One region of the Thalassospira sp. ABL2_045 genome, then DNA from elsewhere that is predicted to be linked to it. Evidence: riboswitches for the same ligand, from Rfam matches in the RefSeq annotation. Region 1 holds a riboswitch; the other holds the start of a gene.
The links. A riboswitch is a leader RNA that binds a small molecule or an ion and turns the genes downstream of it on or off. The one in region 1 is predicted to bind glycine.
Positions count from the first base shown of each region.

Region 2: linked by a shared signal. The riboswitch ahead of gcvT (glycine cleavage system aminomethyltransferase GcvT) and the one ahead of ACXAIA_RS10440 (L-serine ammonia-lyase) in region 1 are both predicted to bind glycine.

Region 1 is NZ_JBSWYV010000006.1:27,821-43,261, reverse strand. It holds gene ACXAIA_RS10470 (hypothetical protein) at 1-99, opposite strand, end outside; gene ACXAIA_RS10465 (RNA pyrophosphohydrolase) at 184-729, opposite strand; gene ACXAIA_RS10460 (divergent polysaccharide deacetylase family protein) at 769-2,298, opposite strand; gene ACXAIA_RS10455 (S41 family peptidase) at 2,357-3,658, opposite strand; gene ACXAIA_RS10450 (murein hydrolase activator EnvC family protein) at 3,655-5,022, opposite strand; gene gpmI (2,3-bisphosphoglycerate-independent phosphoglycerate mutase) at 5,000-6,592, opposite strand; glycine riboswitch at 6,865-6,970, shown strand; glycine riboswitch at 6,974-7,096, shown strand; gene ACXAIA_RS10440 (L-serine ammonia-lyase) at 7,166-8,605, shown strand; gene ACXAIA_RS10435 (dihydrofolate reductase family protein) at 8,768-9,301, shown strand; gene ACXAIA_RS10430 (hypothetical protein) at 9,339-9,992, opposite strand; gene fabG (3-oxoacyl-ACP reductase FabG) at 10,071-10,850, opposite strand; gene ACXAIA_RS10420 (phosphotransferase enzyme family protein) at 11,104-12,105, shown strand; gene ACXAIA_RS10415 (aspartate aminotransferase family protein) at 12,102-13,436, shown strand; gene ACXAIA_RS10410 (DeoR/GlpR family DNA-binding transcription regulator) at 13,465-14,238, opposite strand; gene ACXAIA_RS10405 (methyl-accepting chemotaxis protein) at 14,558-15,441, opposite strand, start outside.
Region 2 is NZ_JBSWYV010000001.1:861,420-876,860, forward strand. It holds gene ACXAIA_RS03900 (methylmalonyl-CoA mutase family protein) at 1-1,012, shown strand, start outside; gene ACXAIA_RS03905 (putative bifunctional diguanylate cyclase/phosphodiesterase) at 1,099-3,459, opposite strand; gene rnhA (ribonuclease HI) at 3,728-4,177, opposite strand; gene ACXAIA_RS03915 (homoserine kinase) at 4,203-5,171, opposite strand; gene ispH (4-hydroxy-3-methylbut-2-enyl diphosphate reductase) at 5,207-6,154, opposite strand; gene ACXAIA_RS03925 (hypothetical protein) at 6,413-6,970, shown strand; glycine riboswitch at 7,074-7,171, shown strand; glycine riboswitch at 7,175-7,282, shown strand; gene gcvT (glycine cleavage system aminomethyltransferase GcvT) at 7,311-8,453, shown strand; gene gcvH (glycine cleavage system protein GcvH) at 8,522-8,893, shown strand; gene gcvPA (aminomethyl-transferring glycine dehydrogenase subunit GcvPA) at 8,896-10,251, shown strand; gene gcvPB (aminomethyl-transferring glycine dehydrogenase subunit GcvPB) at 10,248-11,744, shown strand; gene ACXAIA_RS03950 (protein phosphatase CheZ) at 11,947-12,867, shown strand; gene ACXAIA_RS03955 (hypothetical protein) at 13,079-13,483, shown strand; gene ACXAIA_RS03960 (redoxin family protein) at 13,579-14,058, opposite strand; gene ACXAIA_RS03965 (protein-disulfide reductase DsbD family protein) at 14,275-15,441, opposite strand, start outside.

The DNA of each region.
Region 1 (15,441 bases):
GAAGTAGGAATAGCCGTCGTGCGAACCTGACGCATAAAACAGGCCAAACAGACCGACCACGATGGTCAGAACACCAAAGATCAACCGATCCATACCCATGCTGGAACTCCTCTAAGCCGAATGTGAGTTATAATAAGCAAAATGTAGCGAAAACTGTGCAGCGATCAAGCCGCAAACATCGTTTTATGCCCGACCCATTTCACGAATTCTTTGCGGTACATCATGAAATTCGGCCGCAATTTGCAAATAAACCGGCCTTTTGAACGGCACGATCAGGTCCGGCAGGGTCGCCAGATCATTCCAGCGCCAGCTATCAAACTCCGGATGCGGCACATCAATATTGATGTGCTTGTCCTTGCCGGTGAAGCGCATGGCAAACCATTTTTGCTTCTGGCCGCGATACTTGCCCTTGAACGCTTTGCCAATCAGATGTTCTGGCAAGTCATAGGTCAGCCAGCTTGGTGTTTCGGCAACGATTTCGGCCTTGTTGGTGCCGATTTCTTCTTCGAGTTCGCGCATGGCGGCCTCAACCGGGGTTTCACCATCATCAATGCCGCCCTGTGGCAATTGCCATGCGCCTTCAAACCTGAACCGGTTGCCCATCCACACCAGGCCGTCAGCGTTAAACAGGGCAATGCCGACACACGGTCGATAGGGAAGATCGTCAGCCGTGACTTTATCGGGGGTAACGGTTTCCGTCTTTTTGGGTTTATCGGACTTCTTTGCCATGATTTCTCCTGACGGACGGGCCGGGTGGTCCGGCATCTGTCACTCGTTCTCGATTGTGTTGGCGGGTTCTGCGTTTTCTTCTTGGGCTGCCTGCTCGGCCATGACTTCGCGTTCGCGTTCCTCGGCTTCAAGGCGGGCGGCTTCGGCCTCGTCAGCGGATTGCGGTGTAACTTGCTGACCGGTAACCGCACTGACCGGGACAAGAACCACACCCTGACGGCGCAGGCGGAAGGCCCAGTTGCGCAGACGCTGGATCGTGACCGGATAGGATTGGGCAATCCCGACGGCAACACCGGTGCGTTTGGCCATCTCGACCAATTCGGCCAGGCGGCTGTCGATCTGGCGGCGGCTTGGCGTTTCATCAATGATCACATTGCCAATCGCATTTGGGGTGTCGGCATTTGCCGCCAATTGGGCGCCATAGCTGGCCACACCGCTGCCCGATCCTTCGACATACATCAGCCCCGTGCGCGAGATGAATTCGATCACCGGGCGAATGGCGCTATCAAGGCTGCCAAATTTCGAACCCTGACGGCTGACCAGTCCGGCATATCCTGGGAAACGCGCCAGAAGCCATTCAAGCCGGACAAGGTTTTCACCCTCGGACAGGGATGTCAAAAGTGCGCGCGGGCCGGGGTCGGAAAGCGGGAAGTCGGCCGGTTCCATCGGAAGTTCAAGGAAGACTTCATGGCCCATGGCGCGCGCTTCGCGGGCAACCGTTTGCAGATCGCGGGCATAGGGCGAAATCGCTAGCGAAATGTTAAGCGGCAGATCATTGATCGCCGTTTCGGTACGCTGTTCGTTTAGGCCGACACCGGTCAGCATCACGGCGACGACAGGTGTGTCTTCGGGCAGTTCAAACGGGCGCTTATAGGCATCAAATGGCGTTGTGCCATCATCGCCAATACGCGGGATGCGGCCAAAACTGCCTTCTTCGTCAAGGCCCGGCAGCGGCGCCGGGCGCAGCGGATCGGGTTCGATCGGTTCGTCAAGCGACCCTTCTTCTTCGATCAGGGCGGCGAGTTCTTCGGGGGTCGGGGCATCATTGCCATTGGTGCCGTCCGCGCCCGGGGTGCCGATCAGATCGGATACGCCATCAAGGTCGCCTGCGATGTCTTCGGCAGACTGGCCGTCGCCATTTTCGCCGTTGGCGGCTTCCTGTGCGGCGCGGTCGCGATCCTGAACATCCTGAACGCCGCGTGCGATTTCTTCTTGCAGTTCGCGCTCCGTACCCGGAACAGTCATCGTCGATTCAGGTCCGCCGGTATGGAAAAGCCGCCAACCGGTTTCAGGATCCAGAATCGGGATCATCGCCACAGCGGTTGCACCAAATGGTGACAGGAAAAGCGTAATGATCAGCATTTTCGACAGCCAGCTGCGCCGTGATTTCGGGCGCTTTGGCAGTCGTTTGAACTGGACTTCTATCGGCAGTTCGTCAAAGGGCAGGTCATCAAGATTGACGTCGTCTTCATCTTCGTCGGCGTCAGTCATCCCCTCGCCAAGGTCTTCGGCCAGATCATCGGCCATTTCCCCGTCGATGTCGCCGTTCTTCTTTTTTCGGAACGGCAAGGAATTTAGGATTTTCCTGAACACGAACAGTCAGTCTCTCACGATGCCGGGCCCACCCTTATCCATTCGGACGTGGGCCAAACAGGGAAATACCCCGGATCATGTCAAGCGCACGTGACAGCTGATAGTCATCAATCGCCAGCTGTTCGGCCTCGTCACGGCGGGAATTTGCATCCTGTTCCGCATCGGTGATGCCTTCGTCCTCGTTGCGAAGCGCCCCGCTAAGGGATGCTTCTGAACGACGGGTGTCGGCCTCGATGCTTTCGACACGTGCCTGCGGAACGATGATGTCCGGCACGATGCCCACTTCCTGAATTGATTTGCCTGACGGCGTGTAATAGCGCGCCGTGGTCAGGCGAAGGGCGACGTTGCCCGGCATTGGCAGGATGGTCTGAACCGATCCCTTGCCGAAGCTGCGCGTGCCCATAATGACCGCACGGCGGTGATCCTGAAGCGCGCCTGCGACAATTTCGGACGCCGAGGCAGAGCCATCATTGATCAGAACCACGATCGGCAGACCTTTGCTAAGGTCACCGGTGCGCGCGTTGTAGCGTTCGGTGTTCTGGGTGTCGCGCGGACGGGTCGAGACGATCTCGCCCTTATCAAGGAAGGCGTCTGATACCGAAATCGCCTGATCAAGAAGACCGCCCGGGTTGTTGCGCAAGTCGATCACCAGACCCTTGATTTCTGGGCCGATGTCTTCGCGCATGTCGCCAATGGCGCGCTGCAGGCCGCTAAAGGTCTGTTCGTTGAATTTGGTGATACGGATATAGCCAACATCGTCTTTTGGTTCGGCACGCACCGACTGGATCTTGATCACGGCCCGGGTCAGAGTGACGTCAAACGGGGTCTGTTCCCCCTTGCGGATGATGGTCAGGACAATGTCGGTATTGACCTTGCCGCGCATCATCTCGACCGCATCATTAAGCGTCATGCCGCGAATGGCGGTGCCGTCGATGTGGGTGATGAAGTCGCCCGGCTGCAGGCCGGCCTTTTCGGCTGGCGTGTCATAGATCGGTGCGATGACTTTGACAAAGCCATCTTCCATCGTGACTTCGATGCCAAGGCCGCCGAATTCACCGCGGGTATCGACCTGCATTTCCTCGAAATTATCCATGTTCAGATAGGAGGAATGCGGATCAAGCGATGTCAGCATGCCGTTGATGGCGGCTTCGATCAGTTGTTTGTCATCGACATCTTCGACATATTTGCCTTTGACCTGTTCGAACACGTCGCCGAACAGATTAAGCAGGCGATAGGTCTCCGCCGAGGAGGTTGAAGATTGCGCCAAAACTGGCGACGCAAGGCCGAAAGTCATGCCGGTCGCGAGTGCGAGTACTGCCAATCGTGAGGTTTTCATCCACTTACCTTGCCGTTTTTCGAGGCCAGCCATGGAAGCGGATTGATTGCTTCCCCGTCCTGGCGCATCTCCAGATATAGTTTTGGCGAAGTTTCACCCATAATACCAACAGGTTCGCCCGCCAACAGATATTGTCCTACCACACTGTCGAGCCGATCAAAACCGGCGATAAGGCTATGGTATCCTTCGCCGTGTTCGATAATCAAGAGGCGGCCGTACCCGCGGAAGGGGCCGGCAAAGACAACTTTGCCGTCAAAAGGTGAGACAACCTGCGCATTTGCGCGGGTGCTGATCTCAATTCCCTTGGATCGGTTGACGGTCAAGCCATCCGGACCGCGCGATTTTTCACCAAAAAGTGTAACCACTTTACCACTGGCAGGCATCCTGAGGTTGCCTTGCGCCAGGGTAATTGAACTGCCAACGGCGAATTCTTCTTCGTCATTGCCGTCGTTGGCGTTGCTCGGAGCACTGCTTACTGGCTCAGTCTTGCTCTCGGGCGGTGGCGGGGGTGTGTTTTTCGCAATCGTTGTTGCGCCCAGCATATCGGCATCCGGTTCGGTGCTTACAGTTGCGCGCATTTCAGGACGTGCGCGCGGCATCGGCAGGCCTTCGGCGCGGTTTTGCAGATTGCGCAAAAGCTCGCCCAGTGATTTGGCCTCATCGGCAAGCAGGCTGACCGCCTTGGCAGCTTCTTCGGCTTCGGCTTCTGTCTGGGCACGCAGGCGGCGCTTTTCATCAAGCAGGGCAGCAAGGGATGCGCGTTCCTGCTGCAATTCATCGGTCGCACTGGCGACATCACTTCGCCGTTCGCGGATGTCTTCGCGTAGCGTTGCGATTTCTGTCAGTTCCTTGCGCAGATCACGTGCATGTTGCTCGACCCCGGGCAAGGCGGCCTTGAGCAATACGGCAGAGCGCAGGGTATCTTGCGGTGATGTCGGCAGGGCAATCACGGCTTCGGGCGGGGTGGTCGACAGGCGCTGCAGGGCCATCAGGATGCGGGCATATTGCCCGGCCTTGTCTTCAAGGCTGGTGGCAGCGGTTTTTTCGCGCGCTTCAAGCGTTTCAAGCTGATCTTCGAGATCGGTCAAAGTGGTTTCAAGGCGCTGGGTGCGTCTGGCGACTGAAATCGCCTCGGACTGAAGGGCTTGTTCCTCGGTCCAAAGTTCACGCGATTTGCGCGACAGGAATTCTTCCTGTTTTTGCTGTTCGGAAAGCTGGCTTTCAAGTTGATCAAGCTGCTGATCAACCTTTTGCAGCGATTGGGCAAAAGACGGCGCTGCCCCGTTCGCAAACAGCACCGCAAATGCGGTCAGCGCAAACAGGGCGATCTTCGAGACTGATTTAGCTCGCAAGAAGCGCGTCATTCTGTTTCAGGCCCTTAAGCAAGGGTTTGCCGGTCATCTCGGCCGGTTGTGGCACGCCCAGCAATTGCAGCAAGGTCGGTGCGACATCGGCCAAACGGCCATCTTCCAATGTTACCCCTTCCGGAGCGTTAACAAGGATGGTCGGAACGAGATTAAGCGTATGTGCCGTGTGCGGTTCGCCGGTTTCCGGATCAACCATCACTTCGCAATTGCCGTGATCAGCGGTGACAAAGGCAACGCCACCGACCGATTTGATCGCGTCAATCACCTTGCCAAGGCAGGTATCAACCGCCTCGGCCGCCTTCATGGCGGCTTCAAGGATGCCGCTATGGCCGACCATGTCCGGGTTGGCGAAGTTCAGGATGATGGTGTCGTATTTTTCCGCCTTGATGGCCGCGACCAGCTTTTCGGTCACTTCCGGTGCGGACATTTCCGGCTGCAGGTCATAGGTCGCGACCTTGGGGGATGCGACCAGAATGCGGTCCTCGCCCTCAAATACCTGTTCTTCGCCGCCGTTAAAGAAGAACGACACGTGCGGGTATTTTTCAGTTTCGGCGATGCGCAGCTGCTTCATGCCGGCCTTGGAAACCACTTCGCCAAAGATGTTTGGCAGGGTCTGCGGCGGATAGATCGCATCCATGTATTTTGCATGTTCGGACGAATATTCGACCATCCCGGCCTGCACGGCGAAGTTTACCGGCGTGCCGCGATCAAAGCCGTCAAAGTCCGGCGCACAAAGGGCGGCGAGGATTTCACGCGCCCGGTCAGCTCGGAAATTGGTCATCAAAAGACCGTCGCCATCCTGCATACCGGCGTAATCGCCAATCACGGTCGGCAGAACGAATTCGTCGGTGGTGTCAGAGCCATAGGCATCGGCAATCGCGGCCTCGGCACTTTCGGCTGTGCGGCCATCGGCATAGTTCGCGCCCTGAACCATGGTGAAATAGGCCTGGCTGACACGTTCCCAGCGATTGTCGCGGTCCATCGCATAATAGCGGCCCGTAACCGTCGCGATTTCAACATTGGCATCGCCGATCAGGGTGCGGAATTTCTCAAGGAACTTGGGGGCACTTTTCGGCGGCGTGTCACGGCCATCAAGATAGGCGTGGATTTTCACCGGCACGCCTGCACCGGCGATGATTTTGGCAAGGGCTGCCATATGTACCTGATGGGAATGCACCCCGCCTTCGGACAGAAGACCGGCAATGTGGCAAACGCCGTTGGAATCGGACAGCTTGGCGATGATCTTTTTGACGGTGTCGGTTTCGGCGATGGTGCCGGTTTTGACCGCCTCGTCAATTTTGGGCAGTTCCTGCATGACCACGCGGCCGGCACCGAGGTTCATGTGACCGACTTCCGAGTTGCCCATCTGACCTTTGGGCAGGCCGACATCCAGACCGCAGGCCTTGAGGAACCCGGTCGGATTGTTGGCGTAAAGGTCATCCCAGACAGGCGTGTTGGCAAGCGCAACAGCGTTGTTCTTGCTTTCTTCGCGATACCCCCAGCCGTCCAGAATGCACAGCACCACAGGGCGCGGGCGCTTTACGGAATTCTTGTCAGTCACGTTCATAACCCCACAGATAAAGGAAAAGGCTGAATGTCCCGTAAATATGGTGACTTAGGGGATATTTCGCCATCAATCCCGTCATGCGGGCAGGGTGGGTCTACCTTCGCGCACAACAGGTACATGAATTACACGGGCAATTTAGCACGATTGCCGGTGCTTAACAGCATCCGCCGCAGAAAATTTTGCAGATGCAAACCAGTTCTTTTGACAGTGTCTAAAGACGCAGATAGTGTTCAATCTGACGGTGAACCTCTGAGGTGGCAGAAATGCCATTTCGCACCGTGACGGGAGAGTTCGGATATCACGCGATTTGCATGATGTGCGGCGCCGAAGGAGCAATGCCTCATAAACACTCTCAGGCAGATGGACCGTCACGGATAGAGGCTCTGGAGAGAGAAACCAAAAAGCGTCAGGGAGAAGACGCGATATGGTTTCCACCGAAGGATGAACGCCAGTTGCCCGATATTTATCGGACGGTGGCAGATAATCTCAGGTCAAGGGACAGAGGGGGCAAAAACACCGGTTCGTAAACAGCGCGAAAACAAGCGCTTTACTGAGCCGTGAAGGAGGCCCTTGATGACAAATCCCGCAACCGATCCCTCTTCGGGATCGCAAGACAATTCCCAACATGACGTTAACCTGTCGGTTGTCGACCTTTACACCATTGGCATCGGCCCATCGAGTTCGCATACGGTTGGCCCGATGCGCGCGGGATATCGTTTCTGCCTTGAACTCGAAGCATGCAATCTTTTGCAAAATACCGGCAGTGTCGTGGTGGATCTGTATGGCTCGCTTGCCCTGACCGGCAAGGGGCACGCCACCGATACCGCTGTCATCATGGGGCTGAATGGCAAACGCCCGCGCAATATCGATCCCGACGACATCGTGCCAACGGTCACGGCGATTGATGAAACCAGCCTGTTGCAGCTTTATGGGCAGTATCCGGTGGCGTTTAACCGCGATACCAATCTGGTGTTTCATTTCACCGAAACTCTGCCGCAGCATCCCAACGGCATGCGCATTACCGCCTTTGACCGCGATGGCGTGAAAATCCACACCCAGGAATATTTCTCGGTCGGGGGTGGCTTTATCGTATCGAGCGACGACCACGGTGCGGAATATTCCGGCGATAACATCACCCTGCCATTTCCGTTTTCCTCGGCCGATGAGCTGATGGAAATCTGCAAGCGCGAAGGTCGCTCGATTGCGGAAATCATGATGGAGAACGAGCAAAGCTGGCGCAGCCCGGAAGAAACCATCGCCTTTGTTGATCGTGTCCATGACGCGATGATGAGCTGCATTGATCGCGGCATTCGCACCGATGGCATTTTGCCAGGCGGACTGAACGTCAAGCGCCGGGCATCAAACCTTTATAAGGAACTGACTGAAAAGCCCGAAGCAGGCCTGCGTGATCCGCTGACCGTGATTGATTGGGTCAATCTTTATGCGCTTGCGGTCAACGAAGAAAACGCAGCAGGTGGCCGGGTTGTGACTGCGCCGACCAATGGTGCTGCGGGGGTTATTCCGGCGGTTCTGCGCTATTACGAAAAGTTCGGCGCCAACGCCAATCAGCACAATATCCGTGAATTCCTTCTGACCGCAGCGGCCATCGGGTCGATCTATAAAAAGCGTGCCTCGATCTCGGCCGCTGAAGTCGGTTGTCAGGGGGAGGTCGGCGTAGCCTGCTCGATGGCGGCCGGTGCGCTGTGTGCGGTTCTGGGCGGCACGCCCGAGCAGGTTGAAAACGCCGCCGAGATCGGCATGGAGCATAACCTTGGCCTGACATGCGATCCGATCGGCGGTCTGGTGCAGGTGCCGTGCATCGAGCGCAACACCATGGGCGCGGTCAAGGCGATCAATGCCGCACGTCTGGCATTGCGCGGTGACGGGCAACATACCGTGTCGCTGGACAAGGTGATCGAAACCATGCGCCAGACGGGACTCGACATGCAAAGCAAGTACAAGGAAACCAGTCAGGGCGGCCTTGCGGTCAATGTCAACGTGGTTGAGTGCTAAACCCAATTCTTAAGAATAGGGCAGAAAGCCGGGCTTTTTCGCATGTGTCATGGAAATGACCCGGTTTGCTGCGATTGTTTCTTGCGACTTGTGGTTGGTGTTTTGCTATGATTTGCCGATTAAAAATAGGGGCAAAGACCCCAATATCGGTTGGACATAGACATGAGCAAAAAACTGTTCCGCATTTATATCGCGGTCAGTCTGGATGGCTTCATTGCGCGCGCCAATGGTGCGGTGGACTGGTTGGGTGAATATGACCCGGCCGAATTCGGCTTTGATGACTTTCTGGACTCCGTTGGCACGTTGATCATCGGGCGAAACACCTTTGATCAGGTGATGGAATTTGGCGACTGGCCCTATGAGGCCCGTCGCACAATCGTTCTGACATCGCGCGATCTGCCCCGTGACCGGCCCGCTAATACAGAGGCCTATGGTGGCAGCATCATCGAACTGGTCGATCAGCTGCGCGACCGCCGAACCGGGGATGGCGACATCTGGGTCGTTGGCGGCGGCAGTGTGGTGACACAGTTCCTGTTTGGCGGGTTTGCTGATCAGTTGGATATCTTTACGATCCCGGAAGTGCTGGGGGACGGGATATCGCTGTTCGGGCGTGACGCCGGGGGGCTTAAGCCCCGCCTGTTGGCGTCCGAGCGATACAATTCCGGCGTCGTACGCAGCCAGTACGGTTTGGCATAGGGTGTTTCGTTTGACTAGGCACGGAGCTTGGGCGTTTTCAGAGAGTAGCTAGGTCTAATAGTGCTTCTTCGAAGACGCCTTTACTCTTGCATGTGATCCCATCGGCTCCAGCACCCTGCTCTTGCGTGGAAAAGGATACTTGAGAGCTATTCATTTCCTGATGGTAAGCGGTGACCCCGGTTATCTTCACTTGAATGTTCAACACATAGCTAGCATTAGCCCGCATGAGAGTCTGAGACGAATTCAGTGGGGCAATATAAATGTTTGCTCGTCCTTCAAGGCTAGTTTGCCTTACTCGATCTACTATGTGATTTGTGCCTTCGACGCCAAGCCAATGACTGGAGCTACCCGCAACAGGATAGGTAAACGTTTGGGTTCCGCGAGCAGGGTGCTTGGACGTAATCGTTGTAGTGCCGCATTCGACATATTTTGTCGGGTCATTGGCTGAAAACGAGACGTTGATAATCCTACTCTCTTTAGAGATGTTATTGATTACGAAGAAACTTTGGGAGAGTTCTTTTACATATTCATCCCACACAGCTTCGAAGTCTGCTTCTATCGTGATCTCGTTTGTGCCTAACGAACTGGAAAGGTCCGGTGGGGAATAGTTTACCTGACTTCCAGCACACCCCGAAATCACCAGAACTGTCGACAAAGCTAACCAAAGGCGTACCGAAATCCGGCGGAACATTGCAACCCCCAAGTGTTGTTTCTTCTGAGAAGAATATTACTTTGAGATCGCATTGAAAGTTCTCTTAAGGGTAGCTGCTTAAATCTCTTCAAGTGCCTCAAGCGATTCCGGCAGGATCTGACCGCCATCGACGACGATTTGCTGGCCGGTGATATAGGCCGCTTCATCGGATGCAAAGAACAGGGCGGCGTTGGCGATATCTTCGACACTGCCCAGACGTTTGAGCGGGATCGAGTTCGCCATGGAATCAAGATATTCCTGACCCAGGTCCGCCAGCCCCTCTGTCATGATATTGCCGGGCATGACGGCATTGATCGTCGTGTTATAGCGTGACAGTTCCATGGCCGCCGTCTTGATAAAGCCAAGCTGACCGGCCTTTGATGCGCCGTAATGCGACCAGCCCGGATAGCCCGTCACTGGCCCGGTGATCGAGGATGTAATCACCACGCGGCCCTTGCCGGTTTTTTCGAAATAGGGGATGCAGGCCTTCACGCACAGGAAGCTGCTTTTGAGGTTGGTCGACATCACCTGATCCCAATCATCGGCGGTCATATCAACCATCTTGATCTGCGGGAAGATACCGGCATTGGCGCACAGGATATCAATCCCGCCAAAGGTCCTTGCGGTGTAGTCAGCCAACGCGCTTACCTGATCGAAATCCGACACATCACACAGGAACTTGTCACCGGTGCCCCCGGCGGCCTTGATTTCATCGACGGTGGCTGCCGCGTCCTTTTCGGTGCGGGCGGCAATCATGACATTTGCGCCCTTGCTGGCAAATACCATGGCAATGCCCTTGCCAATGCCCTTTGAGCCACCGGTGACGATGACGCTTTTGCCGGAAATCGAAGTAAGCATGGTCGATCCTTTCGTGAAGTCATTGGGCAATGCGCCTGTGCTAGATGTGTTCTGTGCTGCGGATTGCCGGTTCCCTGATTGTGTGCTGCGTTATGTTTCCTTGATGATTGGGCGAAATATTCCGTGATGCAACAAAAAATGTTGCAAGTTACACATTTTGTGCCGCATTATTCACAAAATGGCAGGGAGACGGCCCCGAAACGGCGCGACAACTCGTTTTGCACGGCCAGCAGAAAGCGACAGGAGGCATCGGTTGGGCGGCATTTACGATGACAACATGATTGATGTCCTGAAAAAGGGCGCGGAATCGGTCCTGCCCGGTTGGGGGATGGGCGTGAATACCGATGTGTCGCTTTTGACCGTGTCGGAGAATGCGACTTTTCTCGCGACCGATCCCGATAGTGACGCAAAGCTGATCTTGCGGGTGCATCGGCCGGGTTATCACACGCGGGCGGAAATCGAATCTGAGCTGGCCTGGATCAATGCCCTGCGTGCCAGTGATATCGTCGATACTCCCAAGCCGCGCCTGCGTAGTGACGGATCATTGGTCGCCGAATTTGATCAGGACGGGGGCAACCGCCATGTGGTTGCCTTTGATTTCATGAGCGGCGAAGAACCTTCTGCCGATGAAGCATTGGTCGATGGCTTTTTCAAGTTGGGCGCGATCAGTGCACGTTTGCATGGACATGCGCGGCAATGGACGCGCTCGGTCAATTTCGTGCGCAAAAGCTGGACGTTTGACACCACGCTTGGGGCCAATCCGCATTGGGGGGATTGGCGCGCGGCCCCCGGTCTTGATGAAGATGGCTTGACCTTGCTTGAACGGCTTTGTGTGCATCTTGATCAGAAACTGGCCGCCTTTGGCATGGGCAATGATCGCTATGGCCTGATCCATGCTGATTTGCGTTTGGCGAACCTTCTGGTCGATGGTGATCGGCTGGGTGTGATCGATTTCGATGATTGCGGCTTTGGCTGGTTTGGCTATGACTTTGCTGCCGCAATCAGCTTTATCGAGCTTGATCCGATTGTCCCGGCCCTGAAAGAAGCATGGATTGAAGGGTACCGAACTGTCGCGCCGTTTTCGGCTGCTGACGCGGCAATGCTGGATAGTTTTGTCATGCTGCGGCGTTTGCTTTTGACCGCGTGGATCGCAAGTCATCCGGAAACACCGACCGCGCAGGAGATGGGCACGGACTTTACCGCCGGAACCCTGCAAATGGCGCAGGATTATCTCACCGTCGAGAGTGCGAAATGAAACCTGCGCGCCCCATCCTTGATATGAATGCCTATGATGGCAAAACGTCCATCGGCCACCCACCGGCCGGTGATGACCTATTGTCGCGCCGGACCCGGAATTTCGGGGCGGCATCGGTTTTGTTTTACCGCGATCCGATTGAAATGGTGTCGGGGTCTGGCTGCTGGATGACGGCGGCAGATGGCACGAGCTATCTTGATTTTTATAACAACGTGCCCTCGGTCGGGCATTGCCACCCGCGTGTGGTTGCGGCCATGGCCGATCAGGCCGCCAAGCTTAATATCAACAGCCGTTATCTGCATCAGACGACCGAGGAATATCTGGATCGCCTTAAGGCGACATTCCCCGATTACCTTGAAAATATCGTCCTGACCTGCAGTGGCAGCGAGGCCAATGACCTTGCGCTGCGTATTGCCCAGCGGTCGACAGGGGCGCGCGGCATCATCGTGACCGAGTCCGCCTATCACGGCAATACGAGTGCGGTGACAGAGATTTCGCCATCCGCACTCAAGCGCGGCAATCTGCCCGATCATGTCGTTGCCGTTCCGGCACCGAGCAAGCTGAGCTATGGCGATGATGTCGCGGCGGGCTTTGCTGATGAGGTCCACAAGGCCGCACTGGTTTTGCAGGATCGTGGCCATGGGGTTGCGGCCCTGATTGCAGACAGCATTTTTTCAAGTGACGGCGTCTTTTCAAATCCGCGCGGGTTCTTGCGACTGGCGGTGGCGGTGGTTCATCGTTGCGGCGGGATATTTATCGCTGATGAAGTCCAGCCGGGCTTTGCGCGAACCGGCGATGCGTTTTGGGGCTTTGATCGCCACGATGTCGAACCCGATATCGTCAGCATGGGCAAACCGATGGGCAATGGGTTCCCGATGGCCGGTATTGCCGTGCGCCCGGAACTGCTAAGCGCATTTTGCGAGGATGTCGGATATTTCAATACCTTTGCTGCAAGCCCGGTGGCATCCGCAACGGGCTTGGCGGTTTTGGATGTCATCCGTGATGAAAACCTTCAGAGTAATGCAGCGCTTTGTGGCAAGTCGCTGCGCGAAGGGTTGATGCATCTGGCCGATATTGATGGTCGCATCAGTGATGTGCGTGGTGCCGGGTTGTTCCTGGGGGTGGACCTGTCCCCCGATGGTGATCCGGCCAAGCCCAGCGGGCAGCTGGTTGGTGACGTGATCAATGCCATGCGCGAACATCGCGTTCTGATCGGGGCGGCCGGAAAATATGGTCAGACGTTGAAAATCCGCCCGCCACTATGTCTGAAATCGTCAGAAGTTGATTTCTTTATCGAGGCGCTGGCGAAGTCGCTGCGCGCCTGCCGCTAGGAACGCATGACCGGACTGAATTCGGGGATTAATTGCTGTTGGCGGCCTTGATCGTGCAGCCGCTTTCGCGGATGGTTTCACCCAGCACGCCCATCGGGTGTTCATCCGTGACCAGAACGTCAACCGCTGTCCAGTCGCAATAACGTGCCGGGAAGGCCTGATTGAACTTGGTGTGATCGGCAACAATCATGCTACGGGTCGCGCGTTCCATCATGACGGAATAAACATCAGCCGCCTCGATCAATGCATCACTGGCGCCGTCGCCATCAAGGCCACTGGCGCCCAGAATGGCCCACTCCACCCGATAGTTTTCCAAAAACCGCACTGTTTGCGCACCATGCATTGCACCTTCCTGGGCGTGGTAAACGCCCGGTGCCATGATCACCCGGATGGTCGGGTTGATGGCAAGAACCGTGGCGACGCCAAAGGAATGGGTGATCACGGTAAGATCGGTCATGGTCACGGCCAGCCGTTTGGCCACATGCACCGTGGTTGCACCCGATCCGATCATGATGTGGCGCGCACCGGCCAGAATCGGGACGGATTGTTTGGCGATGCTTTCACGCTCTGTGATGTGAAGCTGATGGCGTTCATTGAGGCCCGGCTCGCTGGCCTGACGGCGGACCGCCCCGCCATAGGTGCGGTTGATCAAGCCTTGCGACGTCAGCTCGTCAAAGTCGCGCCGAATGGTTTCATTCGAGACATTCAGTCGTTCGGCCAGATCCGCGATCCGAAGGGACGGTTCGTGGTCCAGTTCGCCAAGAATGCGTTGTTGTCGAAGGGATTTCTTGTTTGACGCCATGGCACGATGATAATGCCCGCACCAGCATCACGCCAGCCGTTTTACGCAAGGTACTTAGGGTCAGGACCTATTAATTTGATTGGAATGGCAGAGTTTATGTTTGTGAAATCCAAGGAAAAGCCCGCTGGGCGGGTTGGTATCCCGCGCGAGGGGTTTAACGTCGGAGTTTGCAAACATGAACTCTGTCCTTCGGATCGCTCAGATTTGCACGGGCCACTTTGTCGCAAAACCTTGAAAGATATATATCTTTCGGCGGCTTCGCTCCGCGTATCCGCACAAATCTGAGCGACCATTCAAACCAAATTAATAGGTCCTGACCCTAGTCAGTCGAAATCCCGAACTTCCGGCAATGGGCGTGGTAGCTGCTGGCAAGTTCGTCCGCCCCGATCAGATTGCCGGCCTCATCCTTGTAGGTCAGGTGATGTTCAATCGGCTGACCTTGCCAAAGCTTCTCGATCTCGGCCCGTTTTGATGTCTTGCGGAATTCGGCAATGAAGTCATTGATCGCACAAAGCAACGGATAGGATGCCGGTTCGGCCGCGACCGCCGCGACATAAAAGAACGGGTGCGGCAGGATCGGTTTTGGCAGAACTTCAAGCTTGCCATGCCACGGGCTTTGCGGGTTTTTCGACGCCCAATAAAATACCGGGTGGTCCCCGGCAAAGGCATCAATCGCCCCGTCGGCAACCGCGTCATGCACGCGCGAAATATCGCCATAAGCAATCATGTTCGAAAGCTTGGCAATGCCGCCGGGCTTGTTTTCATTATCCGCCCAGCGCAGGCCGACATCTTCAAGCACGGCAAGGGCGGCCGGGTCATTGACTGTACCCAGGACCTTGCCTTCAAGATCGGCAATCGTGTTGATTGATGTGTTGTCCGGGCGGCGGATCAGCGAGAAGTTCAGATAGGTGTAGGTATCTGAAAACGCCACACCCTTATAAAAATCACTTGGCGGTAACGCACACCAGACAACATCGGCAGGCGGCTGACCGGCCTTTTTGCCGACAAACAGAAGTTCGGTCAAAAGGTCCCACGGATGTTCAATGAATTCACATTCAACGCCGATGGATTTGGCAAAGGCCACTGCATAATCGATATCGATGCCGTGCAACGGCCCGCCTTTTTGCGGGCGGAAGGATGCGCCGACCAGTGCCGGATCAATCGCAATGCGGATTTTGCCGCGCGCCTTGATGTCGGCCATCC
Region 2 (15,441 bases), on a different contig from region 1:
GGCGATTGAACGCAAGGTCGGGGCGCTTAAGGAAGGCGCACGTGAAGAACTTGCCAAGATTGATGCCATGGGTGGGGCGATTGCCGCCGTGGATCGTGGCTATATGAAACAGGAACTGGTGCGCTCCAACGCGCTGCGTCTGGCCGATATTGAAAGCGGGATCACCAAGGTTATTGGGGTGAATGCCTTTACCGAGACCGAGCCATCGCCGCTGACATCGGGTGAAAAATCGATCCTGACCGTCGATGACATGGCCGAGCAGGAGCAAATCGAGAAACTGAAAGCGTGGCATTCGGATCGTGATCAGAAAGCGGTTGATAGCGCATTGGCGGATTTGAAGTCGGCTGCCAGCGAAGAGCGCAACGTTATGGAAAGCTCGATTGCCTGTGCCCATGCCGGGGTAACGACGGGGGAGTGGTCGGAAACACTGCGCGATGTGTTTGGTGAGTACCGGGCACCGACCGGGATCACATCCATGATCGTCACAGGCGAAGAGGAAAACCTTCAGGATTTGCGTGAGCGTGTTGATCAGGTTTCCGACAAGCTTGGCGAACGCATGAAGATGCTGGTCGGCAAACCGGGACTGGATGGCCATTCCAACGGGGCGGAGCAGATCGCCGTCAAGGCGGGCGAAGCCGGGATCGAAGTGCTGTATGAAGGCATTCGTTGGACGCCAGAGGAACTTGTGCGCAATGCGATTGAAGACGGCGCGCATGTGATCGGGCTTTCGATCCTGTCAGGGTCGCATGTGCCGCTGGTGCGTGAAGTGGTCAATGGGTTGCGCGCCAAAGGGGCCGGTCACATCCCGGTGGTTGTCGGGGGCATCATTCCCGAAGCCGATATGCTGGTGCTGCGCCAGATGGGGGTTTCGGCAGTCTATACCCCGAAGGATTATCAGCTGGCCAAGGTCATTTCCGAGATTGTCGATCTGGTTGATAAAAAGGCGTCGGAGAAATCCGTCGTCTCACCAAAAGGGACACAAGACAATCAGGGCGACGCCACCCTGTATTGACGATCACCCGATCAGACACAGGCCATAAAAAACGGTCGCGCCAACATTGGGTGCGACCGTTTTGTATTCGGGGTCGGTTTCGCCGATCAGGATTTCGCCGTTGCCGGTTCCTGCAGGATGCCGTGACGTTCGTTGACCCAGCTTTCAAAGGTTGAAGCCGGCAGCGGTTTGGCAAACAGGAAGCCCTGAATGAAGTCGCAGCCCTTTTCCTGCAGATAGACAAGCTGTTCGACTTCTTCCACGCCCTCGGCAACCACTTCGAGGTTGAGGCTGTGGCCAAGGCCGATCACTGCATCGACGATTGCCTTGTCATCCATATCGACATGGATGTCGTTCACAAACGAACGGTCGATCTTGATCGAGGTGACCGGGAAGCGTTTGAGATAGTTCAGCGACGAATAGCCCGTACCGAAATCATCAATCGCGATCAGAACGCCCAGCTCCTTGAGCTCCTTGAGCGTCGAGACGGCTTTTTCCGGGTTGTTCATCAGTATGGATTCGGTGATCTCAAGTTCCAGCGTGCCTTCGGGCAGGGCGGTGTCCTTGACGATCTTGGTGACACTGTCGACCAGTTCGGCGTCCTGGAACTGGGCCGGGGACAGGTTGACGGCAATCCGCATGCCGGCAAGCGATGTTTCACGCCAGGCCTGCGTCTGTTTGCAGGCGCGTTCAAGCACCCAGGCACCCAGCCGGTTGATCAGACCGCATTCCTCTGCCACGGAAATAAACTCGCCCGGCAGGATCAGGCCGCGTTCCGGATGGTGCCAGCGCACAAGTGCTTCCGCGCCAACGACGCGTTCGGTGCGGCAGTCGATTTTCGGCTGATAGTAAAGTTCGAGCTGATCCTGTTCGAGCGCGTTGCGAAGATCTTCCTCGATGGTTTTGCGTTCCTTGACCCGCTCATGCATGGAGGGCAGGAAGAAGCGGTAATTGTTGCGGCCTTCGGCCTTGGCGGCATACATCGCCATATCGGCGTTCTTGACCAGCTGTTCGGGGTTTTCGCCGTCTTCCGGGAACAGCGTGATGCCGACACTGGCGGTCGAATGCAGGCGGATGCCACGGCAATCGAAGGGCTGGGATAGCTCGTCAATGATGCGTTGGGCCAGGGCGATGGTGTCTTCGATGTTTTGAACATCCGTCTGGATGATCGCGAATTCATCGCCCCCCAGACGGGCGGCGGTATCGGAATCGCGGATGATGCGCGACAGACGCTGCCCCATTTCCTGAATCATCAAGTCACCGACATCATGGCCGAAGTGATCGTTGATGTCCTTGAAGCGGTCAAGGTCGACAAACAGAACCGTTACACCGCGCTGGAAGCGACGGGCGGACAGCAAGGCCTGACGCAGGCGATCCAGGAACAGGGTCCGGTTCGGCAGGCTGGTCAGAACGTCATGGACCGCGAGGTGGCGCATGCGTGCTTCGGTCTGTTTACGTTCGGTAATGTCGGTATAGGTCGCAACATAACCGCCGCCCGGCATAGGGTTGTGATCGACCTGAATGACGCGGCCATTCGGGCGGGTGCGTTCCATGCGATAGGGTTCACGACGGCGCGCAATCGCAACACGGTCGGAAATCAGCGCCTGAATGCTGACATCGCCATATTCGCCGCGCTCGCCGTTATAGCGCAGGATATCGGAAAGCGGGGTGCCTTCCTTGACCAGATCGCGCGGCAGATTAAGCAGTTCGATATAGCGTTCGTTCCAGACCATCAGGTTCAGGTCCTGGTCGAACAGACAGATGCCCTGGCCGATATTGTGCAGGGTGGCTTCGAGCAGGGCCTGCTTACGCTGGGCTTCTTCCTGTGCCTGCCCTTGCAGGGCAACCATTTCATTGTATTCGCGGATCAGAAGGCCAAGTTCGTCCGAGCTGTTCCATTCCACCGGACGGCGCAGACGGCCATGCTTGGTCATTCGGATGGAATGCAGCAGACGGTTAAGCGGTTCCTTGATCGAGCGTTTGTTGGCAATCAGAAGGCTGGCGGCCACGACCGAAATCAACAGCCCGAACAGGATCATGTCGATGGCGATGCGGCGGAACAGCAAGTCCTGCACGCGGTCATCGGTAAAGTAGATGACCAGTTCGCCAACGTCGTGACGGACATTGTTGCGTTCGAAATAGACACGGCGCGACAGGCGCAGCGTATCGGCCAGTTCGGATTGCGAAACGCCGGTATGGGCGAATTCGGTTCCGTCGGCACCAAGCGCCTGCACGGCCACAATGTCACGATCACGCGACATGGCGTTGAGCGCTGATTCGATGTTGTCGACGTCAAGATACCAGAATGGGGTGGCCAGAACGCGGGCGTTAATATCGGCAGTCTGTTCGACTTTGCCGTTCAGATCATCGCGCAGCACCTTGTAGCTGACATAGCCAAAGACAACGAAAAGCGCCAACGAGAACAGCGATACAAGCGGCAATGCAATAAACAGCAGCCGACTGCTCAAGGACTTTCGTTGTAAAAACCCGTACGATCCGCGCGACAAGCGTTCTCTCCCTGGCACCTACTTTGGGCTAGTCGAATATACTGTACTCGACGTTCGTATGGGTGCCAACTCCCCTTAAATTAGTCTCAAGTCAAACCGCAACTTAATGAAAACGCAAGTTCGATTTCGTTAATTTAGCAAATAAACAACTCTCGCCCGCAAGCTTATCTATCTTGGGGCGAAGTCATTCAGCTTCAACCATTTATAGTGAATATCTGCAAAAATTTCGTTACCGCGGAACGGCAAGGCGTGCGAGTTCGTCACATCTTTCGTTTTCTGGATGTCCGGCATGACCCTTGACCCAGTGCCACTCAACCTGATGTGGTTCAAGGGCTTGCAGCAAACGTTGCCACAGTTCCACGTTTTTTACCGGCTTTTTATCCGCCGTTTTCCAGCCGCGTTTCTGCCAACCGAAAATCCACTTGGTAATACCGTCGCGCACATAGCTGCTGTCGGTGTAAATATCGATCACGCACGGGCGTTTAAGGGCCTCGAGCGCGCTGATGGCGGCCATCATTTCCATGCGATTGTTGGTGGTTTCGGGATCACCGCCCGACATTTCCTTTTCAACGCCCTTGAAGCGCAGAATCGCCCCCCAGCCACCGGGGCCGGGATTGCCGCTGCATGCGCCGTCTGTGTAAATCTCGACGCGGTTATCGCCGCCATTATCTGAAGTCATGTTGAGGTGTCCCTGACCGTCTGCCTTAATCAAGGCCATAGGCCGCTGCGTTATCCACACGTTGGTGGAAGCGCAATTTGTTGATGTATTCACGCGGGTTTTTCGGCGTGACCAGCGCATCTTTCGGCGTGTTGACCCAGTCATAAAGGCGGGTCAGCAGGAAGCGCAGGCTGGCACCACGGGCAAGAATCGGCAGGGCCGCCTTTTCGGCATCCGAGATCGGGCGCACCTTGCTGTAATGCGACAGCAGGTTCTTGGCCTTGGTGACGTTAAAGCTGTTGTCGGGTTCAAAGCACCAGGCATTCATGCAAATCGCGATGTCATAGCCAAACAGATCATTACAGGCGAAATAGAAGTCAATCAGGCCAGATACCTCTTCCTTGCCCGGGAAGAAGAAAACATTGTCGGGAAACAGATCGGCATGAATAACCCCCTTGGGCAATTCGTGCGGCCAGTTGGCTTCGAGAAAATCAAGCTCGTCCGCGATCAGATCCCCCAGCCCGGGGAGCTCGTCATTGGCGTGTTCTTGACAGCTTTCAAACAGATTGCGCCAGCCCGCGACACTTAGCGCGTTGGGCAGATGCATTTCGAAATCCGACCCGGCCGTATGCAGTTCGGCCAGTGCTGCGCCAAGCCCGGCACAGTGGTGCGGCTGAATACGGCGCGGAGACATGCCCTGCAGGAATGAGGTGATGGCAGCCGGGCGACCACAGAGTTCACGAAGTGCCACGCCGTCCTTGCCATGGATCGGGGTCGGGCAGTTCAGTCCCTTGGCCGACAGATGATCCATCAGGCCGAGGTAAAACGGCAGATCATCCGGGTTTACCCGCTTCTCATAGAGCGTCAGGATAAAGGGCGCGATGCTGGTCTGAAGCAGGAAGTTGGTGTTTTCGACACCTTCGGCAATGCCCTTGAAAGAAACCACTTCACCGATATCGTATTCGGCAACGAAACGGGCGATATCCTCGTCTGAAACATCGGTATAGACGGCCATGGGCTTTATTGTCGTCCTGATCTGAAAGTAAGCAGTTAGCTGGCAAGCTGGCGCGGTAGTTTAAAAGTGACGTTCTCGTCGGTGAGCGTGATGGTTTCGACCGTCACATCATAGCGTTCCCGGCAGGCATCGATAACTTCTTCGACCAGAACTTCCGGGGCGGATGCGCCGGCCGTGATGCCAAGGATTTTGATGCCTTCAAGCTCAGACCAGTCGATTTCCTTGGCGCGTTCAACCAGAACAGAGCGCATGCAGCCTTCGCGCTTGGCGACTTCGACCAGTCGATTGGAGTTCGAGGAATTCGGCGCGCCCAGAACCAGAATGGCATCGGCCTTTTCGGCGATCAGTTTGACCGCGTGCTGACGGTTGGTTGTCGCGTAGCAGATGTCTTCTTTTTTCGGGACCGAGATTGACGGGAAGCGCCGTTGCAGGATTTCGATGATCTTGGCGGTGTCATCAAGCGACAAGGTTGTCTGGGTCACGAAGGCCAGATTGTCCGGATCCGAAATTTTGATGGTTTCGGCGTCTTGTTCGGTTTCGACAAGCGTCATGCTGCCCAGTGGCAACTGGCCCATGGTGCCGATCACTTCAGGGTGGCCGGCATGACCAATCAGAAGGATATGCTTGCCATCTGCATGATGACGTTCGGCACCGCGATGGACTTTCGAGACCAGCGGGCAGGTCGCATCAAGATATTCAAGCTTGCGGGTTTCGGCGGCCTCGGGCACGGATTTCGGTACGCCATGGGCAGAAAAGATCACCGGAACCCCGTCCGGAACGGCATCGAGTTCGTCGACAAAAACCGCACCCATGTCTCGCAGGCGATTGACCACGAATTTGTTATGGACGATTTCGTGGCGGACATAGACCGGCGCACCATATTTTTCGAGCGCCTTTTCGACGATCTCGATGGCGCGATCGACCCCGGCGCAAAAACCGCGCGGGTTGGCGAGAACGATCTGAAGGCTGGCTTTGTCAGACATGATACAGGTCCGGCTTTCCCAATCGCGTGCGGGCGTTCCCGACGCATTTTTCAAACATTGTCGTTACATAACCCGCCTGATCATGTGGTGCAATGACTCTGCGGCAAAAGGGCCGCGTGTTGTGGCCGGAAATTTGACCTTTTCTATTCCCGCGACCCGTTGAAGCGGGTTGTGCCGACACCCGTGAGGGAATAGACTGCGCGCGGGCCGTTCGGATAAGACACAGGCCTGAAAACATTTGGTTTGATAGAGGCTTGGATGACAATCGGTAACGGACTTCGGCGCGTTTTTGCATTTGGTATGGTCTCGCTTGGCGGATTGCTAAGTGCGTGCGGCGGCGGAAACCCGTTCGAAGAACAGCCCGTACCGGTTTGCCCGGCCGCCTATCTGCCAAAGGATACGGCGAAGCTGGTCGAGTTCAGTGGCGGTGGCCGCGATCTGACCGATGTGATCGTTGAGGCGGAATTTACCGGTTATATCGGTGACTGCGGCTATGATCTGGATGACAAGGAACTTGATGTCATCATCAGCCCGATCATCACTGCCGAACTTGGACCGGCGGCGCAAAATCGTACTGTGCAGTTCGAATATTTCGTTGCGCTCCGCGACCCGAATGGCAACTTCATCCAGAAGTCGGTGTTCAACATCAATATGGCCTTTGCCGACAATCTGAACATGGCGCGGATCCGCGATGAGCAGGTGACACTTTCGGTGCCGCTCGATGATGTCTGGACGGGTCCGGATTATGAAATCTATCTCGGTTTCCAGCTGAGCGCGGAGCAACTGGAATATAATCGCCGCTTCGGAACCGATTGATTTATCGGGAAGTTTTGGCGTTTCGGGCCGGTCGATAGCCCCTTTTGGGAAAATAGGGGCTGGTCGGTTTGCGCGGAAACCCGTACAATAGAAACACACCCAAATGATCCCCGTGGGAGAGGCCGCAGTCCTTATGGATATGCGGACGCCGAAGGAGCAACCACCCCGGAAACTCTCAGGCAACAGGACCGCGCGGAGATGGGACTCTGGAAAGCAGGTGCTGTGATCAGCCTGATCAAAACGCACCTCGCCGAAGATGTAAGCAGACCGGTTTAGCCATTGGCTGTGATTCTTTCAGGCTCCGAGACAGAGGGGGAATGTGGTTGGCCAGTGGTCGGCTATGTTTCGCAACGATTGTCCCGGAGAAGGAAGAGTGGATCAACAGACCGAACTGCTAAAAACAGCCCTTTATGACCTGCATGTTGAACTCGGTGCCAAAATGGTGCCGTTTGCGGGCTATGCCATGCCGGTTCAATACCCGCTTGGTGTGAAGGGCGAACATCTTCATACCCGTGCAAAGGCTGGCCTGTTTGATGTCTCGCATATGGGGCAGGTGCGCCTGACCGGCGAAAACCGCGTGGCAGAGCTTGAAAAGCTTGTGCCCGGTGATATTGCGATCCTCAAGCCCGGTCGCACGCGTTATTCCGCATTCACCCAGGACGATGGCACAATCCTTGACGATCTGATGATTACCAATGCGGGTGACAGCCTGTTCCTGGTGATCAATGCGGCTTGCAAGGATGACGATATTGTTCATATGCGCGCCAATCTTGGCGATGGCGTATCCCTTGAAGAAATCGATGATCGCGCGCTGATGGCGCTGCAGGGCTCGGATGCGGCCAAGGTGCTGGCACGGTTTGCGCCTGCGGTTACTGATCTGAAATTCATGAGCTTTGCCGAAATCGAGATCGCAGGCGTCCCGTGCTTTGTGACCCGTTCAGGCTATACCGGTGAAGACGGTTATGAGATTTCGGTGCCCAATGCGGATGCCGAAACGCTTGCACGTAAATTGCTGGCCGAGGACGAAGTTGAGGCGATTGGCCTTGGCGCGCGTGATTCGCTGCGTCTGGAAGCCGGTCTGTGCCTGTATGGCAATGACATCGACACCACCACGACCCCGGTGGAAGGTGATCTGAACTGGATCATCAACAAGCGTCGCCGGGCCGAAGGCGGGTTCAAGGGATCTGACGTGATCCTCGATCAGCTTGAAAATGGTGCGGATCGCAAGCGTGTCGGCATCAAGCCCGAAGGCAAGGCCCCGGCCCGCGAACATACCCAGATTTTGAATGCAGACGGCGAAGAGATTGGCGAGATCACGTCAGGCGGGTTTGGCCCGACCGTCGATGGTCCGATCGCAATGGGCTATGTTGCGATCGAGTTTTCCAAACCGGGAACCAAGATCGACCTGATGGTGCGCGGCAAGGCCCGCCCGGCCGAGGTGGTTGAACTTCCGTTTGCACCGCATCGCTATTTCCGCGGTTGAGTATCCGAAATTTTGAGAGCGCGGCGACGCCGCATTGGCATTGAATTGATCAAGAGGGACAAAGGGAAATGACAAAGAAATTTTCGCAAGAACATGAGTGGATCGAGTTCGAAGATGGTGTTGCGACCGTTGGCATCACCGATTACGCGCAGCAGTCGCTGGGTGACATTGTTTATGTCGAGCTGCCGGAAGTTGGCAAAAAGCTGACCAAGGACGGCGACGCAGCCGTGGTTGAATCGGTCAAGGCCGCCAGCGACGTCTATGCCCCGCTTGATGGTGAGATTGTTGAAATCAACGAAGAACTTGATGCCAATCCGGCACTGGTCAACGAAGCCCCGGAATCCGAAGGCTGGTTCTTTAAAATGTCCCTTGCTGATGAATCCCAGCTTGATGCGCTGATGGATGAGGCAGCCTACAAAGACTTCGTCGAAGGTCTTTAAGCATGCGCTATCTCCCACTGACACGCGCTGATCGCGCTGCGATGCTTGACACCATCGGGGCTGCATCAGTTGATGAACTTTACGGTGATGTGCCTGACGGCGCGTTGCTCGATAAGCCTGTTGAATTGCCATCCCACCTTGGCGAAATGCAGGTCGAACGCGATATGCTGGCCCTTGCCGGGAAAAACATGGGGGCGTCCAGCGTGCCCAGTTTCCTGGGGGCTGGTGCCTATCGCCACCATGTGCCGGCCACGGTTGATTACGTGATCCAGCGCGGTGAGTTCCTGACCGCCTATACCCCGTATCAGCCGGAAATCGCACAGGGAACGTTGCAGTATCTGTTTGAATTCCAGACCCAGGTTGCCTCGATCACCGGGATGAATGTTGCCAATGCCTCGATGTGGGATGGTGCAACGTCCTGTGCCGAGGCGGTGCTGATGGCATGCCGCGCGACCCGTCGTAAAAAGGCGGTTCTGTCCGGTGGTCTGCATCCGCATTACCGCGAAGTGACGGAAACCTATTGCCAGTACAGCGATACCGAAGTCGCCGGGCGTGATGGGCATCCCGAGCACCAGGCAACGGCCGAAGAATTTGACGATCTGATCGATGATCAGACGGCTTGTGTGGTTGTGCAGTACCCGGATGTGTTTGGTCGTATTCAGGATCACACCAAACTGGCTGAACTTTGCCATGCCAAGGGGGCGCTTCTGGTCGTGGTCTTTACCGAGGCGGTTGCCTTTGGTGCGGTCAAATCACCGGGCAGCTTCGGGGCCGATATCGTTTGCGGTGAAGGCCAGTCGATCGGTAATGCGCTGAACTATGGTGGACCGTATGTCGGTCTGTTTGCCACCACCCAGAAACTGGTGCGTCAGATGCCCGGTCGTCTGTGTGGCGAGACGGTTGATCAGGACGGCAAGCGTGGCTTTGTTCTGACACTTTCGACCCGTGAACAGCATATCCGTCGTGAAAAGGCGACCTCGAACATCTGTACCAATTCCGGTCTGTGTTCGTTGGCCTTTACGGTGCATATGAGCCTGCTTGGCGAAGATGGTTATCGCCGTCTGGCAACCTTGAACCATGAAAATGCCTGCAAAACAGCCGATGCGATTGATGCTGTTGATGGGTCATCGGTGGTCAATGACAGCTTCTTTAACGAGTTCACGGTCAAGCTGACCAAACCTGCTTTTGAAGTCGTCGAGGCACTGGTTGCCAAGGGTGTTCTGGCGGGTGTGCCGTTGTCGCGTCTGTATCCGAACCGAACGGATCTGGATAACTACCTGTTGGTGGCAGTGACCGAAACCAACACGGATGCGGATATCGCGGCCCTTGCGGCCGCATTGAAGGAGGCGCTGGCATGACCTTTACAACCCATACCGGCAACCGCGGCCTTGTTATTGAAGAACAACTGATCTTTGAACAGGGCCAGCCCGGCCGCACCGGTGTTGATCTGCCCGAACCGGCAGGCACGAAAACCCGTCTTGGCGGTCTTGATCGTGACAGCGACGTTGGCCTTCCGGGCCTGTCCGAGCCGCAAGTCGTGCGTCATTTCACGCGCCTGTCGCAGAAGAACTATGGCATTGATGCCGGTTTCTTCCCGCTTGGTTCGTGCACGATGAAGCATAACCCGCGACTGAATGAAAAGGTCGCGCGTCTGCCCGGTCTTGCCGATCTGCATCCGATGCAGCCCGCAAGCACCGTTCAAGGCGCGCTGGAATTGATCAACAGCTGTGCGCACTGGCTTCTGGTTTTGACCGGCATGCCGGCTGTTTCCATGTCCCCGGCAGCGGGCGCACAGGGTGAGCTTTGCGGCATGATGGCCATTCGTGCGGCCCTTGATGCGCGCGGTGAAAACCGTCGTCGCGTTCTGGTGCCGGAATCTGCCCACGGGACCAACCCGGCCACGGCAGCCGCCTGTGGTTTTACGGTTGATTCGATCCCGGCAACCGAGGATGGCCGTGTTGATCTGGCTGCATTCGAAGCCAAGCTTGGCGATGATGTGGCGGGGATCATGCTGACCAACCCGAACACGTGCGGTCTGTTTGAACGTGATGTGCGCAAGATTGCCGATCTGGTGCATGAAGCGGGCGGGTATTTCTATTGCGATGGTGCGAACTTCAACGCCATTGTCGGTCGCGTACGCCCGGCAGATCTTGGCATTGATGCGATGCATATCAACCTGCACAAGACCTTCTCGACCCCGCATGGCGGTGGTGGCCCGGGTTCCGGACCGGTCGTCTTTTCCGACGTACTGGCCCCGTTTGCCCCGATCCCCTATGTCGTCAAAAAGGGCGACGGTTTCCATCTGGTCGAAACTGCAGACGAAGACGATGGCATGCAGCCATTTGGGCGTCTGAAAGGTTTCCATGGTCAGATGGGCATGTTCATTCGTGCGCTGACCTATATGAAAAGCCACGGTGCGGATGGCCTGCGTCAGGCATCAGGTGATGCGGTTCTCAATGCGAACTATCTGCTGGCCCGTCTCAAAGACAAGCTCAGCGTTGCCTTCCCGGGCTATTGCATGCACGAAGCGCTGTTTGATGACAGCTTCCTGAGGGATACCGGTGTATCGACACTGGATCTGGCCAAGGCAATCATCGACGAAGGGTTCCACCCGATGACGATGTATTTCCCGCTGGTCGTGCATGGTGCGTTGCTGATCGAGCCGACGGAGACGGAAACCAAGGAATCGATCGACCAATTCTGCGATGCGATTCTGGCTCTTGTTGCCAAGGCCGAGTCGGGTGATGCGGAATTCTTCAAGAATGCACCGTATCTGACACCGCGCAGACGCCTTGATGAAACGGCAGCTGCACGTAAGCCGGTTTTGCGCTGGAAGCCTGAAACAGCTTGATAACCCAAGCAACCTTGCTGTTTGAAACACCCCGGTCTCTGGCCGGGGTGTTCTTTTTCAAGGACTTGGACTTGAAACCCATTGGACTTGTCGCAATCTGCACCCTTATACTTGTCGGAATTGTAATGAACGACGTCATCAAAGACGCGTTTGGGGATTTAGAGGTCGGACTGCTGTCCGTTCCGGAGGTTTGAAATCAGTCATGTCTCGTCGCGTGCAAAAAGTATTCACTGCCGAACGTCGTCTTAAAGAACGAATCGGCGGTGTGGTTGAAGATTGGTCGGATTCCTTTTTCGACCCGACGCTGGAAAGTGGAATGGGTGCAGGCGAACCGATGCCAGTTTCCCTGCCCGCAGCGACGAGTGAGACCGATAACGCCGGAATGTCCCAGGCGGTGCTTGATGAAATCCGCGCCCTGCGTGGCGAAGTTTCGCAATTGCGTCAGGCAATGGCATCAGGTGCTGCACCAGCGGCCGCTGAAAGTGCATTCGAAGCGCCAGAAGCATCAAATGATGCCCCTATGGATGCCTTGCCGGACCCGGTGACAAGCAACCCGACGCATTCCAATCGTCCGGGGGCTGCCGAGCCGGATCACGATGATCTGGAACTGATTCGCACCCAGATCGAGGAAATGAACGAGCACATCCACAAGGCCAAGGTTCAGATTGCCTCGTTGCGCCATCCCAAGGCGCAGGATGACCGTCTTGTCAGTGCTGCCTCGGAACTTGATGCCATCGTCAAGGATACCGAGATGGCGACCCACACCATTCTGGAATCTGCCGAGCAGATCGATGATCTGACAATGACGCTTAAAAACTCGGCACCAAGTGACTTTGTCGCCGATCACGTCGAACAGATTGCCTTTATCGTCACCAAGATTTTCGAAGCCTGTAACTTCCAGGACATTACCGGACAGCGCATCAACAAGGTTGTCAGCACGCTTGAGTTCGTTGAGGAGCGTGTCCACAACATGATCTCGATCTGGGGTGAAGAGGCCTTTAGCGAACTGCCAATACCCGAAGTTGAGGAAGAAGCACGGCCCGAAGATGCGGATCTTTTGAACGGCCCGCAGCTTGATGGCGAGGGTATCAGCCAGGACGATATCGATAAGTTGTTCGAATAACTCGAAAAATACTTGGTTTTACCTTGTGATTTAAGGTAGTAGCGTTAGCTATCTCTTCTTCGTTTGAGAAATGGCAGGCGTTTGTGCAGCGTCTTTTGTCAATCAAACGTTTACATATGTTAAGGTAAAGTCTTACCTATAAGAATAAGAAGCTAAGTTGGGATGCGTGTAACATTCGGTTGCACGTGTTTTGGCGTGCTTGGAGGTTAGTATGGGATTTTGGTCTCTTGGTGCTATTCGCCAGCCTAAGGCGCAAGATATCAAATGGCGAAAGAGCCCGCGTGGGGATTACTATCGACTGTTTATGCTCGACGACGTTTCAGAGCTTGGTCTGAATGGCACGGGTGGTGTTTATCTGCTGTGGCATGGCGGTTTGAAGCCGTCCTGGCTTGTTGCCGGCGCAACAGAGGATCTTGGGCACAGCTTTGCCGAGCTGGCGCGTGATCCCGACATTCGCGAATATGATGCCCGCGGTGGCGTTTATATGAGCTGGTCGCCGATCAAGGGCAGCTTCCGGGAAGGTGTTGTGCATTACATTGCCAAACATGCCAACCCGACCTTTGAATGCGATTTTGACAGCAAGGAAGATCCGATACCGGTCCTGCTGCCGCGCTAATCACGTGGCCGGACAATGTATCTGGAATGCAAAAAGCTCCGCAGTTGCTGCGGAGCTTTAAGCGCTTTTGACTTATGTTGAAAAGTAGGCTGGCCTTAGAGTTTGGCCATGACCGCTTCGGCGCTTGAGACGTCAAACGCGCCGGGTTCTTCGACGGCAAGATCGGTGACTTTGCCGTCTTCGACGATCATGGCAAAGCGGTTGGCTCGTTTGCCAAGACCACGCCCGGTCAGATCAAGCTCAAGGCCGGTCGCATCAACAAAGGCAAGGTCGCCATCCGAAAGCATGGTGACGTTATCTGCGTTTTCGGCATCTGCCCATGCCTGAAGCACGAAGGCATCATTGGATGCCAGGCAGGCAATCTCGTCGACACCTTTGGCTTTGATCTCATCGGCTTTGGCGACAAAACCCGGCAGATGTTTTGCCGAGCAAGTCGGGGTAAAGGCACCCGGTACCGCAAACAGGACAACTTTGCGTCCTGCGAAGAATTCCTTGGAGTTGACGGCTTCGGGGCCGTCGCTGGTTGCGCGGAAAAGGGTAACTTCCGGGAGTTCAGAACCGATCGAAATGGTCATTGGTATCTCCGTTATTTGGCGCAATCCCGTTGACTGCGCGCTGGATCGCATGCCCGAATCAAACACCAAATCTGCTTGGCATTCAATGCATTCACGCAGAGTTTTTAAGAACTGTCATCTGCTTGACGTTTAACGTCAGTATGTTCGGACTTGTTCCCGTGAAGGCCTTGTCTGCAGACCGGGATGGTTAAAATACGCATCCCCAATCAGATGTGATCACTCTGCCGAGCTGGCAAGGCTTGCTGATCCGTTCGCATCCTCAAGCGCGCCAAGAACCTCATCCACGCTGAGCAATTCGGAAAGCAGGATGCCCTCGGGGGACGCCGAGCCAAACACGGCGTTGAACGGAATACCAAAGCGGCCATAGGACGCCAGATAATCGGCAATCTGTTGATCCGGGCGGGTCCAGTCGGCCTGCATCAGAACGACACGGTCCTGCGAAAGTGCGGCGCTGACATCAGGCTTTTCAAGCACCAGCTTCTTGTTGACCTGACAGGTGACACACCATTCTGCGGTGACATCAATCACGACGGTCTTGCCATCAGCCACAAGCGTATCGATGGTTTCCGGCGCAAAGGTCTGCCAGGCAAGCGTGCTGTTGCCTGATGATGTGCTGGGTGATGATGGCGGCTTGGAAAAGCCTGGCGCAAACAGGGCGACCATAAAGCCCGCGACGGCAAGGGCGGTAAAGGCAAAGCGTGGGCGGAGGTTCGATGTGCTCTTGCGTACCCAGATGAAAATACCGCCCGCAATCAGGCCAAGCCCAACCGCGATCGCACCGCCCATGCCGATCTGGACCGACAAAACGCCGAGCAGCCAGATGGCCGTGCCGACCAAGGCAAGACCCAGAACGAATTTGACCCCATTCATCCAGCGCCCCGGTTTGGGCAGGATATGGGCCACGCGCGGCTGGATGGCGATGGCGAAATAGGGCAGGGCCAAACCAATGCCAAGCAACGTGAAGATCCAGAAGATATCAAACACGCTTCCGGCCAGCGCAAACCCGACAGCCGTGCCGAGGAACGGGGCAGAGCAGGGGGTGGCCAGCAAGGTGGCAAACATCCCGGTCAGGAAGTTGCTGCTGATATGGCGGCCGTGGCTTTCGCTGCGTGTGATGGCATCATTGGCCGCGTTGCCAAGCTGATCCGGGCCGGAAATCTCAAACAGGCCCCACATGTTAAGCGCAAACAGGGCAAGAATGATCGTCATCACCGTCAGGAAAAGCGGCTGCTGGAACTGAATGCCCCAGCCAATCGTGCCCCCGGCCAGTTTGATGCCAACCAGAACCGCAGCAATCACCCAGAAGGATGTGATGATCCCGGCCGCACTGGCAAGAAAACCGATGCGCACCCGGTTGATGTCCTGTTCGCGGGCCTTGAGTGC